3 regions of the Serratia odorifera genome follow, and region 1 is predicted to be linked to each of the others. Evidence: riboswitches for the same ligand, from Rfam matches in the RefSeq annotation. Region 1 holds a riboswitch; each other region holds the start of a gene.
What was found. A riboswitch is a leader RNA that binds a small molecule or an ion and turns the genes downstream of it on or off. The one in region 1 is predicted to bind thiamine pyrophosphate.
Positions count from the first base shown of each region.

Region 1 (6,056 bases):
GCATCGGCCCAGCGTGTCGGCTCCGGCAAACGGTAACCCGCCATGCAACGTTTTACCCAGGCCAGCGCGCTATCGGCGCTGACGCGATGGCCGGTGGCGATAAACAACGGGTTGCAACGTGCCTTGCTGCGCCATACCCAACCGAGCTGCTCGCCCTTGTCGAGCAGCGGCTCCAGAGCTCCCTGCACATCCTCCAGCGGCTCAAACGTACCGCACAGGCGTTTTTTCGCCACGCCAATGGTCGGTACGTCCACCAGCAGGCCAAAGTGGCTGGCGACCCCTAACCGGCGCGGATGCGAAATACCGTGCCCGTCGACAAAGATCAGGTCGGGTTTCTGCTGCAACTGTTGCCAGGCCGCCAGTAATGCCGGGTATTCGCGAAACGAGAGAAAGCCGGGGATGTAAGGCATGGTGGTGGCAACGCGGGCGATTTGATATTCCACCAGCGCCAGTGAGGGATAACGCAGGATGGCGATAGCGGCGCGCGTTACCGCGCCTTCCTGCTCGAAGCCAACGTCACAGCCGGCGATAAAGGCCGGCGGATCGACAATAAAATCATCCGTGCGGATAACGTCGGAAGCGCGCTGCAGCTGCTCGGCGCGCAAAGCCTGCGTATCAATCACTGCCCCTCCCCTTGAATCAGGTTAACGGTGATACCTGGCCGACAGCGCATGCACAGCGTCAACGAACACGCCGGCGTTTTCCGGCGGGACGTCCTGATGAATACCGTGCCCCAGGTTAAACACATGCCCCTCGCCGTGGCCGAAGCCAGCCAGGATAGTTTCCACTTCCTGTTCGATGCGTTGCGGTGCAGCATAAAGCATGGAAGGATCCATGTTGCCCTGCAGCGCAACTTTATTGCCAACCCGGCGGCGCGCATCGGCAATATCGCAGGTCCAATCGAGGCCCAGCGCATCGCAGCCGGTCGCCGCCATCGCTTCCAGCCACTGGCCGCCGCCTTTGGTAAACAGCGTCACCGGCACCCGCCTGCCGTCATGCTCACGGATCAGGCCGTCAACGATCTTATGCATGTAATTGAGTGAAAACTCGGCATAATCGCGACCGGTCAGTACGCCACCCCAGGTATCGAATACCATCACCGACTGCGCACCGGCCCTGATTTGGGCGTTGAGATACAAAATGACGCTATCCGCCAGTTTATCCAACAGCAGATGCAGCGTCTGCGGCTCGGCATACATCATTTTCTTCAGCTTGGTAAACGCCTTGCTGCTGCCGCCTTCGACCATATAGGTCGCCAGCGTCCACGGACTTCCGGAGAAACCAATCAGCGGTACCTGCCCCTTCAGTTCACGGCGAATGGTGCGTACCGCGTTCATCACATAACCCAGTTCGTCTTCCGGATCGAACAACGGCAGTTTTTCTACCTCGGCGCGGCAGGTAATCGGCGACGAGAAACGCGGACCTTCGCCGGTTTCAAAGTAGAGCCCGAGCCCCATGGCATCAGGGATGGTCAGAATGTCGGAGAACAGGATCGCCGCGTCAAGCGGATAACGGCGCAGCGGCTGTAACGTCACCTCGCAGGCCAGCTCGGCATTTTTGCACAGCGACATAAAATCACCGGCCTGAGCGCGTGTTGCCTTGTACTCCGGTAAATAACGACCGGCCTGGCGCATCATCCATACGGGGGTGACGTCCACCGGCTGGCGCAGCAGCGCGCGCAGGTATCGATCGTTTTTCAACTCATTCATTTATCGGGCTCCCTTATTCATCTGCCGCTATTGTATACCCAAAATAATTGAAGATGCATCACGACGGCCGATCCATGCCCGGTGAACCGCCTGGTCGCGGCGATGCGGCACAGTCCGTAGGGAGCCAGCGTGACGTGCCACTGGCATCATCGCGCGAGCGCATCATTGCGCGCGGCACAGGGCCACGGTGTCCTCGATTAAACGCCGCGCTACGGTGCCTGGCGGCGGCAACAGCGGCAGCCGATCGTAGCGATACCAACCGGCGTGCAACAGCTCCTTGGGATCGTGGCGCAGCTCGCCGCTGTCATAATCCGCCATAAACGCCATCATCAGGGAATGCGGAAATGGCCACGGCTGTGAGGTGACGTAACGCAGATTCTTGATGTGAATGTTGCTTTCCTCCATCACTTCACGCGCTGCCGCCTGCTCGAGGGTTTCGCCCACTTCAACAAATCCGGCCAACACGGTATGAATACCGCCACGGTGACGAACGTGTTGCGCCAGCAGGATTTCGTCATCACGACGGATGGCGACAATCACGCAGGGTGCGATTTGCGGATAATAGCGTTCGCGGCAGTTATCGCACAGGCAGGCGCTTTCGGTACGGCTCAGGTGCATTTGGTGGCCACAGTAACCGCAGAACTGATGCGAGCGGTAAAAATCGGCCAGTTGAACGCCACGCCCGGCTAGCTGGAACAACCCGCGATCGAGATCGAGCAGTTGCCGCACCGACCCCATCTCCTGCGGCATCGGCTGGCGCACCAGCCACACCGGCGCCCCCTCCCACTCGCCAATCTGTCGCCCCGAACGGCCGCGCAACCCGAGCGCGTCGGCAGTCCCAAACGGCAATTCACCGTTTGGTAACCAAAGTTTGCTTTCATGGCTGACTATCCACCAGCCATATTCGTTACCCGTTAATGCAAGTTCCATATCGTTGTTGCACAACCTCAGCTTCACTGGCACTCTAGAAATCGGTCTTGTTACATTTTCATAACTTACCGTTACTTTTTCTTACTTACGGAGTCAAAAATGCTCAACCACTTGGAAAGCCTGACTCAGCGCGTTGGTGGTAGTAATGAATTAGTTGATCAATGGCTTGAGGCGCGCAAGCAGTTACTCGTCGCCTACTGCACCCTCGTAGGGATCAAACCGAACAAAGAAAAGCATACGCCGCTGAATGAAAAAGCGTTGGAGAACTTTTGCCATAATCTGGTGGACTATCTCTCCGCAGGGCATTTTCATATCTATGACAGAATTATCAAACAAGTGGAAGGCGCAGGTAGCCCAAAAATGGCGCTGGCCACCCAGATCTATCCCAAATTATGGATCAACACCGAGCAGGTGATGGCGTTTCACGATCGCTATTCCGATATCGAGATCGACCAGGATCTGTGCCTGGAGTTTCATCAGGCGCTGTCAGACATCGGTGAAGTGCTGGCCGCTCGCTTTGCGCTGGAGGATCGTCTGATCCTGCTGGCGGCGGAGACCTGGCAGCAGGACAACCCCGACCCGGCCAGTAACAAAACGCTGTCCCATCCAGCCTGATTTTTCTTGCTGCCCTGGCGCGGCAGCACAATAACCGCTGGCCTCACGCACTCCATCCTGAAATATGCGCGTGAGGCTTGTAGTTTTTAAACGCCCTTCTATACTGGGGGCTCTTGTCGGAGTGCCTAGCGTCGCGCTTTTTTTAAAAGTCGGCCAGGCTGAGACCGTTAATTCGGGATCCGCGGAACCTGATCGGGTTAATACCCGCGAAGGGAACAAGAGTAATCAATCACCGCCGGCAGGCAGCCAATATTCAGCAATCGCCTGCCGATCGGCTAACATCGTTACTCCCTCCGAGCTCCAGACAAGCAATTTTCCCAACTCACCCGACTTGTAGGAATTTGCTATGTCTAATGTGAACAAAAACCGTCCTCGTAAAGAACAACGTGAAGAAGCGCAGCAGTTTATCGACAATCTGCAAGGCGTCGCCTTCCCCAATTCTCGCCGCATTTACCTCGAAGGCTCGCGACCGGATCTGCAGGTGCCAATGCGCGAAATCCAGCTCAGCCCGACGCTGATCGGCGGCAGCAAACAACAGCCGCAGTATGAACAGAATGAAGCCATCCCGGTGTATGACACCGCCGGCCCCTACGGCGATCCGCAAGCGCAGTTGGACGTACATCGTGGACTGAACAAACTGCGTGCCGGCTGGATTGACGAACGCCATGATACTGAAACGCTGAACGGCGTCAGCTCCGGTTTCACCCAGCAACGTCTGGCAGATGAAGGATTGGATCACCTGCGCTTTGAACATCTGCCGCAACCACGCAAGGCCCTGCCGGGCAAATGCGTCACCCAATTGCACTATGCGCGTGCCGGTATCGTCACGCCGGAAATGGAGTTTATCGCCATCCGCGAAAACATGGGGCGCGAGCGCATCCGCGGTGAAGTTTTGCGCCAGCAGCACCCAGGTCAAAGCTGGGGCGCCAACCTGCCGGAAAACATTACGCCGGAGTTCGTACGGCAAGAAGTGGCCGCCGGCCGTGCCATCATTCCGGCCAACATCAACCACCCGGAATCCGAGCCAATGATCATTGGCCGCAATTTCCTGGTCAAGGTGAATGCCAATATCGGCAACTCGGCGGTTACCTCCTCCATTGAAGAAGAAGTGGAAAAGCTGGTGTGGTCAACCCGCTGGGGCGCCGATACCGTGATGGATCTTTCCACCGGCCGCTACATCCACGAAACCCGCGAGTGGATCCTGCGCAACAGCCCGGTGCCGATCGGCACGGTACCGATTTACCAGGCGCTGGAAAAAGTGAACGGCGTCGCAGAAAACCTGACCTGGGAAATGTTCCGCGACACCCTGCTGGAGCAGGCCGAACAAGGGGTGGATTACTTCACCATTCACGCCGGCGTTTTACTGCGCTACGTGCCGATGACCGCCAAACGCCTGACCGGCATTGTGTCGCGCGGCGGCTCGATCATGGCCAAGTGGTGTCTGTCCCACCATCAGGAAAACTTCCTGTACCAGCACTTCCGTGAAATCTGCGAAATCTGCGCCGCCTACGACGTTTCCCTGTCACTGGGTGATGGCTTGCGCCCAGGGTCGATTCAGGATGCCAATGACGAAGCGCAGTTTGCTGAACTGCACACCCTGGGTGAGTTGACCAAAATTGCCTGGGAATACGATGTGCAAGTCATGATCGAAGGCCCGGGACACGTGCCGATGCAGATGATCCGCCGCAATATGACCGAAGAGCTCGAGCACTGCCACGAAGCGCCGTTTTATACCCTGGGGCCGTTGACCACCGATATCGCGCCGGGTTATGACCACTTCACCTCCGGTATCGGCGCGGCGATGATTGGCTGGTTCGGTTGCGCCATGCTGTGTTACGTCACGCCGAAAGAGCACCTGGGTCTGCCCAACAAGGAAGACGTTAAACAGGGCCTGATCACCTACAAGATTGCCGCACACGCCGCCGATCTGGCCAAAGGCCATCCGGGCGCGCAAATCCGCGATAACGCCATGTCGAAGGCGCGCTTTGAATTCCGTTGGGAAGATCAGTTCAACCTGGCGTTGGATCCGGCCACTGCCCGTGCCTACCACGACGAAACCCTGCCGCAGGAATCCGGCAAAATCGCCCATTTCTGCTCGATGTGCGGGCCGAAATTCTGCTCGATGAAAATTTCGCAGGAAGTACGCGACTACGCCGCCGCGCAAGATAAAGCCGCCGAACAGCAAGCTGGCAAACCGATTGAAGTGCTCTCCGGCATGGAGAAAATGTCCGCCGAATTTCGCTCGCGCGGCAGTGAGTTGTACCACAGCGCAAGCGCCTTGCAGGAGGACAACAATGGCTGATATCACCATGCCTTTTCCGGCGACGCCGCATCGCCTCGGGTTATACCCGGTGGTCGACAGCGTCGTCTGGATCGAACGACTGCTGGCGGCAGGCGTCACCACCATTCAGCTGAGAATCAAAGACTTACCTGAAGAGCAAGTTGAGGCTGATATCGCCACCGCCATCGCTCTGGGCAAGCGTTATCAGGCACGGGTGTTCATTAACGACTACTGGCGTCTGGCAATCAAACACCGGGCTTATGGCGTGCACCTGGGACAGGAAGATCTGGACGACAGCGATTTGGCGGCGATTCATCAGGCCGGACTACGCCTGGGAGTTTCAACCCACGATGATGCCGAACTGGCGCGCGCCAAGGCGGTCAAGCCGTCCTATATCGCGCTCGGGCACATTTTCCCGACCCAGACCAAAGATATGCCCTCCGCACCGCAGGGGCTGACCGAGCTAAAGCGCCACGTCGCCGGGCTGGCTGACTACCCGACGGTGGCTATCGGCGGGATTG
Region 1 is NZ_JBGMUT010000020.1:17,215-23,270, reverse strand. It holds gene nfi (deoxyribonuclease V) at 1-623, opposite strand, end outside; gene hemE (uroporphyrinogen decarboxylase) at 645-1,709, opposite strand; gene nudC (NAD(+) diphosphatase) at 1,872-2,639, opposite strand; gene ACCC84_RS22940 (Rsd/AlgQ family anti-sigma factor) at 2,739-3,254, shown strand; TPP riboswitch at 3,362-3,486, shown strand; gene thiC (phosphomethylpyrimidine synthase ThiC) at 3,601-5,556, shown strand; gene thiE (thiamine phosphate synthase) at 5,549-6,056, shown strand, end outside.

Region 2 (6,056 bases), on a different contig from region 1:
GGCTGAGCACCACCAGCCCCAGACAGCAGGCCAGCTGGATCAGCGCCAGCAGCGCCGCGCGACCAAGATCGTAGTCATAGCTCAGCGCCTGGTAGATGGCCAATTCGATGGTGGTCGCCTGCGGGCCGCCGCCTAGTGACAGCACGGTGGCAAAGCTGGCGAAGCACAGCATGAATATCAGCGCGCCGCTCGGCAATATTTGACGACGTAATGCCGGCCATTCGACAAAGCGAAACTGCTGCCAGCCGTTCATGCCCAACTGGGCAGCCAGTTGGCGTTGTTCCACCGGGACGTTTTCCAATGCCTGCAACAATAATCGCGTCGCCAACGGCAAGTTGAAGAACATGTGTGCCAGCAGAATGCCCTGCAGCCCATATGGCGAAAACTGGTAGTCGATCCCCAGCCAGCCGCACAGTGTCGCCAGCCATCCCTGCCGTCCGTAGACGCTGAGCAGCCCGAATACCGCCACCAGCACTGGCAGCACCAGCGTCATGGCGCACAGCCGCAGCAACAGCGCGCGGCCGGGAAAGCGCCGGCGATATAACGCCCGCGCCAGCGCAATGGCCGGCAGCACGGAAATCAGCGCGGACAATAGCGCTTGCCAGAAGGTGAAGCGCACCACGTGCCATAAATAGGCGTCATGCCAGACGCCCGTCCAGTCACTTTGCGGCGCGTGTCGCCATAGCGAACCAAACGCCAGCGCGGCGACCAGCAGGATCAGACCCGCGGCGATCAGTCCCGGCCACAGCCAGGCGGGGATCAGCGGCTGACGGCGGTTTGCCATGTACGGATCCAGTTGCTGCGCTGTTTGGCTACCTCTTGCGCGCTGTATTGTAACGCGGTCTGCGGTACCGGCATCGAATCAAAGCCCGCCGGCAGCGTGGTCTTGATTACCGGATACATCCAGTTGCCGGTAGGAATGGTGTTCTGGAATGCCGGCGTCAGCATAAATTGCATAAACCGCTCGGCCAGTTGCGGGTGCTTGCCGGCTTTCAGTCTGGCGGCCACTTCGATCTGTAAGTAGTGTCCTTCGCTGAAGTTGGCGGCGGCATACATGTCTTGCTTTTCTTCGATCAGATGATAGGCCGGCGAGGTGGTGTAGCTCAGCACCAGATCGCCTTCACCCTTAAGGAACAGGCCGTAGGCTTCACTCCAGCCCTTGGTCACGGTGACGGTTTTCTTTGCCAGCTGTTGCCACGCCTGCGGCGCGCGATCGCCATACACCTTCTGCATCCACAGCAGCAGGCCCAGACCAGGAGTGCTGGTACGCGGATCCTGATAAATGACTTTCCACGGCCGATCGCTGCTGACCAGTTCCTGTAGGCTCTTCGGCGGGTTTTTCAACTTCTGCTTGTTGTAGACGAAAGCAAAGTAGCCGTAATCGTAGGGTACGAAAGTACGGTCTTGCCAACCGCCCGGAACCGTCAGGCTGGCGGTGTCGACGCCGCTTGGCGCGAACAGCCCGGTTTGCTCGGCGGCCTGCAGCAGGTTGTTGTCCAGTCCCAGTACGACGTCGGCCGGGCTGTTTTTGCCCTCCATCCGCAGTCGGTTAAGCAGGGAAACACCATCCTCCAGCGCGACGAACTTCAGTTCGCAGTCGCAGTCGGCCTCGAAGGTTTTTTTGATCGCCGGGCCGGGGCCCCAATCGGCGGCAAAGGAGTCGTAGGTGTAAACCGTCAGCGTTTCTTTGGCCAGCGCCGGTGCGGCCAGCAGCATTAACAGACAGGGCAGGTATTTTTTGATCACGTTGCACTCCTGGAATAAGGGGGCAAGGTCTCTGAGAAAGCAAGCGGGTTATCCGTTGGCGATGCTCAAATCCCTCCGCCGGTATTAGCCGGTTCAGGTTCGACGGGTTTGCTCTCAGCGGAAACTGTCTTCCGCACCCCGTTGAGACGGCGCTATTGTAAAGAGTCTGCGTCTTCGGCGAAAGACGATTATGCCTCCGGCGGTGCGAACCAGGCGGATTTGAAATCGAACCAGCCGAGGGTATTCATGCGCACCCCGCGCATGCTGCGCTGGCCATGCAATTGCAGCCAGTGGTGAAACAGCGGGTGCAGGTGATGACGGCTGACCAGGCGTTGGCAAAACTCTGCCAGCGGCAGGGTATTGTCGCGCCATTGCGTCGCGTCCTGATTCAGGTCTTCGCTCATGCAGTGCTGCATCAGCGGTAATTCATACAGCGTAGCAAACAGCGAAAACTCCAGCGGCAAGTAGAAATTGGCGCTGCCGAGCCAGATATCGCTGTGCGCTGCGCCCTGATGCCAGCGATCGTAATCGACGATTTGTACCTTCAGCCTGATGCCGTGCTGTGCCAGCAGCGGCTCAATGGCTTCGCTGATGGCATAAAATTCGGAGTGCTCGCTGTAGTAGGTGAGCGTCAGTTCGGTCAGACCTGGCGGCTTGCTTTGTTGTGCCAATTGGCGGTTGTGGTGCCAGCGCGGCAAAATGCCGTAGGCGGGGGACCAGTAGCGCTGATATACCGGCCCGGCATTACTTAGCAACGCAATCGGGTTGATCAGCTCACACAGCCAGCTGCGGATTGTCGGGTCGGCGGCCAACGCCGAACGCTGGTCGAACAGCAAAAAATAACAGCCTTCTTCCAGCCGGCTCTCCAGTTCGTTTTTGCCGGTGTCATCGGCTTGCAGCTGTACGCCGGAGTGTACCAACTCTTCGGTGACCTCCGGCAGCACCCAGATATTGACCTCGTCAATCAGTGCGCGAAAACCGAAATAATCGTCAAAGGCATGAATTTTCAATTGATTCTGATGATTGCGCACCACGCTGTAGGGGCCGGTGCCAATCGGATGGCGGGCGAAGTCTGGCAAGCTACGCCATTCGCGCGGCACAATCATCGCATGGACGCTGCCCAGCAGCCATGGCAGCCAGTAGTCCGGGCTGTGCAGATGAAGGTCGATAACATACGGCGTTGGCGAGGTGACGCGATCGAGGTGGGAAAACAGCGGCAGCGGCATCAGGCGCGTCAGCGACTGGATCACGTCCTCCATATCCAGTTCGCGGCCATGGTGAAAGTGAATCGCCGGTCGTAGATAAAAACGCCAGTGCAACGGAGTTAACGCCTGCCAATGGTGGGCAAGATCGGATTCCAGTTCCCCGTTTTCCTCATTTATGCGCGTCAACCCGCTGAAAATTTGCCGTGCCAGATGGGTTTCCGAGCGGCGTAGCGCCGATCCGGGCAACAGGTTGGACAATTGGCGGTAATACAGCACGCGCAGTATGTGCTTGCCCTGGCGGAAGCTGCGCCCCAGTTGGGAAAGCAGCATCTGGCGTACCACGTTTTTGTCGCCGACCAGCTGCACCAACTGGTCGATGCGATCCTGCTCCAGTAACTCCTCCGCCCGTTGCTGCTGTAGCGCCAGGCCGGTGTAGTGGAAGGTCAGCTGCGAACGTTTGCCGCGCCCAGCCTCCGCATGCCAGGTCAGCCAACCGGCCTGCTGCATCGCGCCCAGCAATGAGCGCACGTGGCGACGAGAGCAGCTGAGCACCTCCGCCAGTTCCTGCAAGGTGGTTTCGGTGGTTTCGCCATGGCAGCGTTGCCAGAGGCGGATGAATTGTTGCTGCAGGCGTGAGGTGGACATAAAAGAGGAACACTCCGCGGTTAACTCGTCAATTTATCTTTCCCTATATTACGCCGATAATTTTGTCAGATGAAAGCGCGGAGGTGCGGCTTATGAACCTTTTATTGACCAGACAGTTTTATCAGCGCTATTTCGCCGCCGTTGGCCGCCAAAAAGCCGATTGGCTGACGCTGGTACCGCCGCAGGCGCGTATGGAGATGCTGGCTCATCTCACCCAGTGGGATCTGCCGACACTGTCGGACAAGGAATACCGTCAGCGCCTCTAGGGCTGGAATAACCGAATTTCTGAGTAATGGTGCACTTCACCAGCCAGTGGGGCGACCCACTGGTTTTTTTATCTTTCGCTGCCGCTTTCTTCTGCGAATTTCCTTCTGTAGCATAATGTTTTTACCTCTGGTCAGGGATGCAGGTATGAATTCCAAACGCTGGTTGCCACGCCGTTTTAACCCGATTTTCACCGCTTTCCTGATTGTTGCCTTTCTTGCCGGCATCGCCGGCGCGTTGCAGGCGCCGACGCTGAGTCTGTTTTTAACCACCGAAGTCAAAGTGCGGCCGTTGTGGGTCGGGCTGTTTTATACCGTTAATGCCGTGGCCGGCATTATTGTCAGTTTTTTGCTGGCCAAGCGTTCGGACACTCGCGGCGATCGGCGTAAGCTGATTTTACTGTGCTGTCTGATGGCGGTGGGGAACTGCGTACTGTTTGCCTTCAATCGTGACTATATGACACTGATTACCGCCGGGGTGTTGCTGGCGGCGATTGCCAATACCGCCATGCCGCAAATCTTTGCCCTGGCGCGTGAATATGCCGACAGTTCGGCACGCGAAGTGGTGATGTTCAGTTCGGTGATGCGCGCCCAACTGTCTCTGGCGTGGGTTATTGGCCCTCCGCTGTCGTTTACGCTGGCGCTGAATTACGGTTTTACCGTGATGTTTCTGATTGCCGCCGGTATTTTCGTGCTCTGCGCAATACTGGTGTGGTTTTGCCTGCCGTCGGTACCGCGCGCAGCGCAGACCGGTAGCCTCGACGCCTCGCCGATTGCGCCGCCGAGCGCCTGGCGCGACCGCGATGTGCGGCGGCTGTTTGTTGCATCGATGCTGATGTGGACCTGCAATACCATGTATATCATTGACATGCCACTGTATATTACCAGCGATCTCGGACTGCCGGAACGGCTGGCGGGGCTGTTGATGGGCACCGCCGCCGCGCTGGAGATCCCGGCGATGTTGTTGGCAGGTTATGTGGTCAAACACTTCGGCAAGCGCAGCATGATGCTGTTTGCCATCGTGGCCGGCATCGTATTCTACGCCGGTCTGGTGCTGTTCCAGTTCAAACTGGCGCTGATGGTGCTGCAACTGTTCAATGCGATTTTTATCGGTATCATCGCTGGCATTGGCATGCTGTACTTCCAGGATTTGATGCCGGGTCGGCCCGGTGCGGCCACCACCATGTTTACCAACAGCATATCGACCGGCGTCATCCTGGCGGGTATCCTGCAGGGCGCGCTGGTGGAGAACCTTGGCCATTACGCGGTGTACTGGCTGGCGACGGCGTTGGCCGCCCTGTCGCTATGGCTATGCAGCCGGGTACGCGAAGCATAACCGTGATCCTCCTTATCATTGACGTATGTCATTGAGAAACTTACGTCATACCCCCAAGCTGAACGGACTTCCCGCGCGTTGATTGCAGCGCGCCCAGCCATCTTGTTTGAGATGCCGATCCGTTGAAAAAGTGGGTATGTTATGGACAAACTGACACCGCTCAAGCCCGTTCCTACGTTGATTGCCGTCGCCGCTGCGCTGCTTATCTGGTTCGTTATTCCGGCCCCCGAGGGCGTTGAACCCAATGCCTGGCAGCTGCTGGCGCTGTTCATCGGTACTATCATTGCCATCATCGGCAAAGCGATGCCAATAGGCGCGGTATCGGTTATTGCCATTGCGCTGGTGGCGCTCACCGAAGTTACCCATCCTGGCCAGCCCGGGGCGGCGTTGAGTGATGCGCTGAGCGGATTTTCCAACCCCCTGATCTGGCTGATCGGCTTTTCGATCATGATCTCCCTCAGCCTGAACAAAACCGGCCTCGGTGGGCGCATCGGTTATTACTTTATCTCGCTGTTTGGCAAAAGAACGCTGGGTATCGCCTATGCGCTGACGATGGCGGAAACCACGTTGGCGCCGGTAACGCCAAGCAACACCGCACGCGGTGGCGGGATCATCCACCCGATCATGAAGTCGATTGCCGACAGCTTTGGCTCTAAAGCTGAACTGAACACCGCGGGAAAAATTGGCCGCTATCTGGCATTGGTAAATTACAACATCAATCCGGTGACCTCGGCGATGTTTATTACCGCCACCGCCCCTAACCCGCTGGTGGTCAGCCTGATAGCCAAAGGCACCCACGACAGCGTGGAGCTGACCTGGGGCATGTGGGCGCTGGCGGCGCTGGTACCAGGGGTCTGTTCA
Region 2 is NZ_JBGMUT010000004.1:201,679-207,734, forward strand. It holds gene thiP (thiamine/thiamine pyrophosphate ABC transporter permease ThiP) at 1-784, opposite strand, end outside; gene thiB (thiamine ABC transporter substrate binding subunit) at 760-1,716, opposite strand; TPP riboswitch at 1,799-1,897, opposite strand; gene sgrR (HTH-type transcriptional regulator SgrR) at 1,935-3,596, opposite strand; gene sgrT (glucose uptake inhibitor SgrT) at 3,689-3,862, shown strand; gene ACCC84_RS13455 (sugar efflux transporter) at 4,008-5,195, shown strand; gene ACCC84_RS13460 (DASS family sodium-coupled anion symporter) at 5,337-6,056, shown strand, end outside.
Region 2: linked by a shared signal. The riboswitch ahead of thiB (thiamine ABC transporter substrate binding subunit) and the one ahead of thiC (phosphomethylpyrimidine synthase ThiC) in region 1 are both predicted to bind thiamine pyrophosphate.

Region 3 (6,056 bases), on a different contig from region 1:
GGTTTCCCCGTAAAACGCCGACTATACCTCAGCGGACGGGAATTAAACACCGGTGGGTGCCAGCGTCATGCCGGCTGAGCCTGGCGTAGATAGCTGCGGGGCAGAGGAGGGCAGAGGGCTCCGCCCTGTCTGCGCGGATCAAGGGGCTATCGTGGCCAATTGTTGTTGCAGACTTTGCAGGTCTATCGCTGTTTTGACCGGCTTGGTTTTTTGCCTGTCGTCATAGCGTGCATCGGCCGCTTTGGCTGCCAGCAATGCATGAATTGCCGTATCGCCCTGCTGGCCGCTAAATCCATATGGATCGTTGGCATACAGCGCCTTGCCGTCGACGGTGAGACTGGCCGAACGCGGGGCCGCGCGCGCGGGAAAGGCGATTTTATAGTGGCCGCCAACGTGGCTAATCGTCAGGGTTCCATTGCTAATCGATTTGCCTGGGTCTTTTGCTTGCCATTGGTGGGCACTTGCGGTGCTGGCCACTAAAAGAAAACTTATTAATGCGAATAATCTCATTGCTTTTTCTCAGTTCCGTTGAAGCGCAATAATACAGATAAACGTGAAAAGATGGTAGCGCTGTGGATGCGCCATGGCCACTGCATAAGGCAGAATAACATGCACCCGCGTGAAGGTTCCGTTAAGAAAACAATACTAAAAGGTAAATATCAGGCTCTAGCAGCTTGAGTAAGTTGCCTGCTGGCGTGATAGATAATGGACGCAATAATTATCACCCACGCTTGGGATGTCACTAATTTTGGCGGTAATGTCAGCGGAATCAATGGTGAGCGTAGGCTATTTAAAATAGCAGCGGACTGTTGATTATATTGCTTATTCACTCTGTCGTTATTATAAATCGACGAAGTCTGGGGGAGCCGTTAAACCGATTGATCGATATGCCGTCATACGGTGTTTGTCAGCAACCAGATAGGCGCTACGCTCGGTAAGGCGAGATTTCTGCGCATAGCGGTAAAGTGGGCTATCCTCACCAGATGGCTGGTTTTCTCAGCCGATTTGCTGTGGGCCAGACGCATGGCTAACAGCGATTTAATTATATCGCGCCAGGCGATTTCCCCGGCTGCCGGCTAATACTTTAGCGGCGATTAAATGATTGCAACGAGGAAAGTATGAAAATAGCGATGGTTTCATTGTCACTATCATTGTTTATGCTGGCCAACCCGGTGTTCTCTGCCGAGCGCTGCGAGCCGTTCAACAAGCCGGTAAATGCGGAAAATACGCCGGCTTATCAACGGCTGATACAAAAAAGTCTGACGGAAAAAATTGCATTAAAATCCATTGATATCACGCAGGTACAGGGTGATAAAGACTGGCTGGTGATTTATGCCGCAACCGAAGTGGCCGATCCTGGCGCGTTTTTCTTCAAGAATAATCAATTTGTCGACGTCTGGGGAGGCCAGCCTGACTTATCAGAAAAAGAGCAGGTCATAAAATGGACGCGTGGTCTGCACGTGCCTGACTCGCTGGCGCAATGCTTTTTTGACACCGTAGCCATCGACGAATAGTCACGTCAACGGCGACGGCACGCGCTTATCGGCAATACCCGAGCGGATAAGCGCTATTTTTTTGTTTTTGCTTCCCTATCCAGCATTTTCTGTTCATCGGCATCTTCCATTTCTGCCTGCCGCATCAGGCAATTAGCGTAAGCATCGCTACCACGTTGAAAGCCATAATCATCGCATTTCTTCTTATGTTGCTCCAGGATCATTGAATCAAGTTCTTCATTGATTCCACAGCCGGATAATATGATTACTGATAATGCAAGTAATAGGGTCCGCATGACTTCACTCCCGAGGTTGGTAATAAATAGAGGATTTATTTTAATTAAGGAAAAGTACGTTGATGATTGAGGTTTAATAACGTAGGCGATAAATAATCGGCGATATGAAAAGTACCCAGTACAGTCTTGTTTCCATTGGGTTGGCTGTCAAGTTATCGCATGGCGTTTGAGGATAATAACGGCAGGTCAATGCCGATAGCGGGTTGGCGCCTTGGGGCGTGCAGCGCGGAGTGGGGCGGAGCAAGGCGAATCACACCACGGTGTACGGGCGGCAGTATTGCCAGCCCTGTGCGAGTCGCCGATGCGGCATGGCTAAATGTCTTCCAGTTTCACTACTCGGGTATTTAGCGGGGTCAGCGTTTGGCCTTGCGAGCCCGACGGCGTCATGCGGGGGATCCTTTGACCGCTGTCGCTTTCCACCAGCAGTGAATGTGGCTCGTTGGCAGCAAACAGATAATCCTCACCCCATTGGCGCAGCGCAACGACGATCGGAAACAGCGCACGGCCTTTTTCCGTCAGCAGATATTGCTGATAGGCACCGTCCGCCGCCGGCACAATTTCCAAAATACCGTGCGCCACCAGGGTGCGCAGACGCAGCGAAAGAATATTTTTCGCCATGCCAAGGTTTTTTTGAAATTCATTGAAGCGACTAACGCCGTCGAAGGCATCGCGAATGATCAATAACGACCACCAATCGCCGATGACATCCAGCGCGCGTGCCACTGGGCAAGGTGCGTGTTCCAGGCTTTTACGTTTCATGATCCGCTCCTTTTCGCAGAAGAGGTTGCATTATAAAACCTCATTGCGTAACCTGCATTAGGTTTAATTATGAAACCTAACTGCCGAGGCCACCATGAGCACCGATTTGCTTGATGACATCTGTCCTGCCGCCAAAACGCACCGGTTACCCACCTCGTTGGTTCTGTTATTGGCGGCCGCCAGCGCATTCAGCGTGGCGAACGTTTACTATGCACAACCGTTGCTGGATGCCATTGCCTCGGATTTCGCCATCGGTCTGGCAACGGTGGGGATGGTGATCACCGTGACGCAATTGGGGTGTGCGCTGGCATTGGTCTTACTGGTACCGCTGGGGGATCTGCTTAATCGCCGGCGTTTGCTGGCGGTACAACAGCTGCTATTGATCGCGGCGCTGCTGGCGGTGGGCTGGTCGAACAGCAGCGTGCTGTTGCTGACCAGCATGCTGCTGGTGGGGCTATTGGGCACTGCCATGACGCAGGGGCTGATCGCCTTCGCGGCTAGCCTGGCTGGGCCGCACGAGCGCGGGCGTGTGGTGGGTGCCGCGCAGGGCGGGGTGGTAATGGGGCTGTTACTGGCCCGCACCCTGTCCGGTACGCTGGCGGACATGGGCGGTTGGCGTACGGTTTATTTTTTCTCTGCCGGCGTGACGTTAATGCTGTTACCGATTTTGGCGCGTTGGCTACCTCAGCCGCGTAGCCCGGCTGCAACGCTCAGCTACTCTGCCTTGCTGCGCTCGATGCTGACGCTGCTGGTGCGCGATCGCACCTTGCAAATCCGTGGCATGCTGGCGTTGTTGATGTTCGCCGCGTTCAGCATTTTCTGGAGCGCCGTGGTGCTGCCGCTCAGTCAACCGCCGCATAATTTTAGCCATTCGGTGATTGGCGCGTTCGGACTGGTGGGGGCCGTTGGGGCGCTGGCGGCGGTGCGAGCCGGCCATTGGGCCGATCGTGGCCGAGGGCAACAGGCGACCGGGCTGTGTCTGGCTCTGCTGGTGCTTGCCTGGCTGCCGCTTGGCCTGCTGCATAACGGCATGCCGTGGTTGATTGTCGGTATTGTGGTGCTTGATCTGGCCGGGCAGGCAATTCACGTGCTCAACCAGAGCATGATTTTTCGTAGCGATGGGCAGTCGCACAGCCGGCTGGTGGGCTGTTATATGCTGTTTTATGCCGTAGGCAGTGGCGTCGGGGCGTTTGCCAGTACCCATGTCTTTGCGCTGGCCGGTTGGGTTGGCGTCTGTGGATTGGGCGCCGGCGTTAGCCTGTTCGCCCTGTTATTCTGGTGGTTGACGCTAGGATTGATGCCAAATAAAGCCTGAACGGCGGTCATTATCTGTTGGGCGAGTGCAGCAGATAATATTCTTCGTGGCCGTTACAACCAGTCGCAACGACGTGCCAGCCGTGCTTGTCATAGAAACGCAGCGCGGCCTGGTTGTTCACCAGGCATTTTAGCGAACCGGTGCCGCTGAACGTCTGTTCTGCCTGATGCAACAATGCGCTGCCGACGCCTTGCGGCGGCAGGTGTGGATCGACGTACAGGTTATGAATAAAATTCTCTGCGCGATGTATCGAGACAAATCCCAGCAGTTTGCCATCCTGCTCCGCGACCCAGATATCCTCTCCGAGCGTGGCGCGATCAAAATCCTCCAGACGGTAGCCTTGCGTATCACGCCAGGTAAAGGCGGCCTTGCGTGCGGCCAGGTAAAGCGTGCGTAGAAAAGGGCGATCGGTTTCCCGATAGGGTCTGATGTGCATAGCGGCTCCTGGTAACCTTCAACATTGTTAGGCTAGCCATTTTCTGATGGGGAAGTCCACCGCTATTCGTCGCCTGGGCGGCTTGCTTCAGCAGGCCAGTTCCCCTAAGCTGGCTTGCAGTAAAAGACACAATTTAAATGACTCGGGGTGCCCTTCTACGTGAAGGCTGAGAAATACCCGTATTACCTGATCTGGATAATGCCAGCGTAGGGAAGTCTCGATACCCAGCCGGTATCCGCCTTCTTGAACGCCGGTTGGGAGGATTATGATCGCTCGACCTGATGTATTCCCCGGTGCCCGCGCCGCGGCCAGCTTTAACCTGTTCAAACAGCACTCCCCATTGATTCACTGCCTGACCAACGAGGTGGTGCAAGCGCTGACGGCCAACGTATTGCTGGCGTTGGGCGCTTCGCCGGCGATGGTGGTCGAACCGGAGGAAGCCGCGCAGTTCAGCCGCATTGCCAACGGATTATTAGTCAATATCGGTACCCTGACCGCCGCGCGCGGGCAGTCGATGCTGGCGGCGATCGACGCGGCTAATCAGGCCGGTACGCCATGGGTACTGGATCCGGTGGCGGTCGGCGGGTTGCATTATCGCAGCGAATTTGCCCAGCGTCTGTTGGCGCTACGGCCGGCGGCGATCCGTGGCAACGCCTCGGAAATCCTGGCACTTGGCGGCGTGCAGGGCGGCGGGCGCGGCGTCGATAGCACCGCCGATTCGTTAACCGCGCTGACGGCGGCGCGTCAACTGGCGCAAACCAGCGGCGCGATAGTTGCGGTGACCGGTGCGGTGGATTATGTCACCAACGGCGTAGCCGACTGGGCAATCCCCGGTGGCGATATCCTGATGACGCGGGTGGTCGGCACCGGTTGCTCCCTGTCGGCGGTGGCGGCGGCGTTTTGCGCCCTGCCGGGCGAGCGGCTGGATCACGTTGCTACCGCCTGTCGGGTAATGTCGCTGTGCGGCGAACGCGCCAGCACACAGGCTCAGGGGCCCGGCAGTTTTACGCCGGCATTTCTTGATGCACTGTATCAACTGAACGCGGAGGCGCTGTGATGAAACGCATTAACGCCCTCACCATCGCCGGTACCGATCCCAGCGGCGGAGCCGGCATACAGGCCGATCTGAAGACCTTTTCGGCGCTGGGCGCCTATGGCACCAGCGTGATCACCGCACTGGTGGCGCAGAATACCCGTGGCGTGCAGTCGGTTTACAACATCGAGCCGCAGTTTGTCGCCGCGCAGCTGGATTCGGTGCTGAGCGATGTGCGTATCGACAGCGCCAAAATCGGCATGCTGGCCAACGCCGATATCGTGCAGGCGGTGGCGGAGCGCCTGCGACATTCTCCGTTGCCGTTTGTGGTGCTGGATACGGTGATGCTGGCGAAAAGCGGCGATCCGCTGCTGGCACCGGAAGCGGTCGACTCCCTGCGCCGTGAACTGTTGCCTCAGGTGTCATTGATTACCCCCAATCTGCCGGAAGCGGCGGCGCTGCTGGCCTCGTCACCGGCGCAGGATGAGCGGCAGATGCGTGAGCAAGGTCGCGCGCTGCTGGCGATGGGTTGCCAGGCGGTGTTGATGAAAGGGGGTCATTTGAGCGAACAGGAAAGCCCGGATTGGTTGTTCACCGCAGAGGGCGAACTGCGCTTTACCGCGACGCGGGTGGCGACCCGCCACACGCACGGTACCGGCTGCACGCTGTCGGCGGCGCTGGCGGCGTTGCGTCCACGTCATGCAAACTGGGCGGATACGGTCAG
Region 3 is NZ_JBGMUT010000007.1:124,761-130,816, forward strand. It holds gene ACCC84_RS17240 (hypothetical protein) at 139-477, opposite strand; gene ACCC84_RS17245 (hypothetical protein) at 1,119-1,514, shown strand; gene ACCC84_RS17250 (hypothetical protein) at 1,568-1,789, opposite strand; gene ACCC84_RS17255 (winged helix-turn-helix transcriptional regulator) at 2,102-2,548, opposite strand; gene ACCC84_RS17260 (MFS transporter) at 2,643-3,863, shown strand; gene ACCC84_RS17265 (GNAT family N-acetyltransferase) at 3,874-4,299, opposite strand; TPP riboswitch at 4,433-4,529, shown strand; gene thiM (hydroxyethylthiazole kinase) at 4,565-5,356, shown strand; gene thiD (bifunctional hydroxymethylpyrimidine kinase/phosphomethylpyrimidine kinase) at 5,356-6,056, shown strand, end outside.
Region 3: linked by a shared signal. The riboswitch ahead of thiM (hydroxyethylthiazole kinase) and the one ahead of thiC (phosphomethylpyrimidine synthase ThiC) in region 1 are both predicted to bind thiamine pyrophosphate.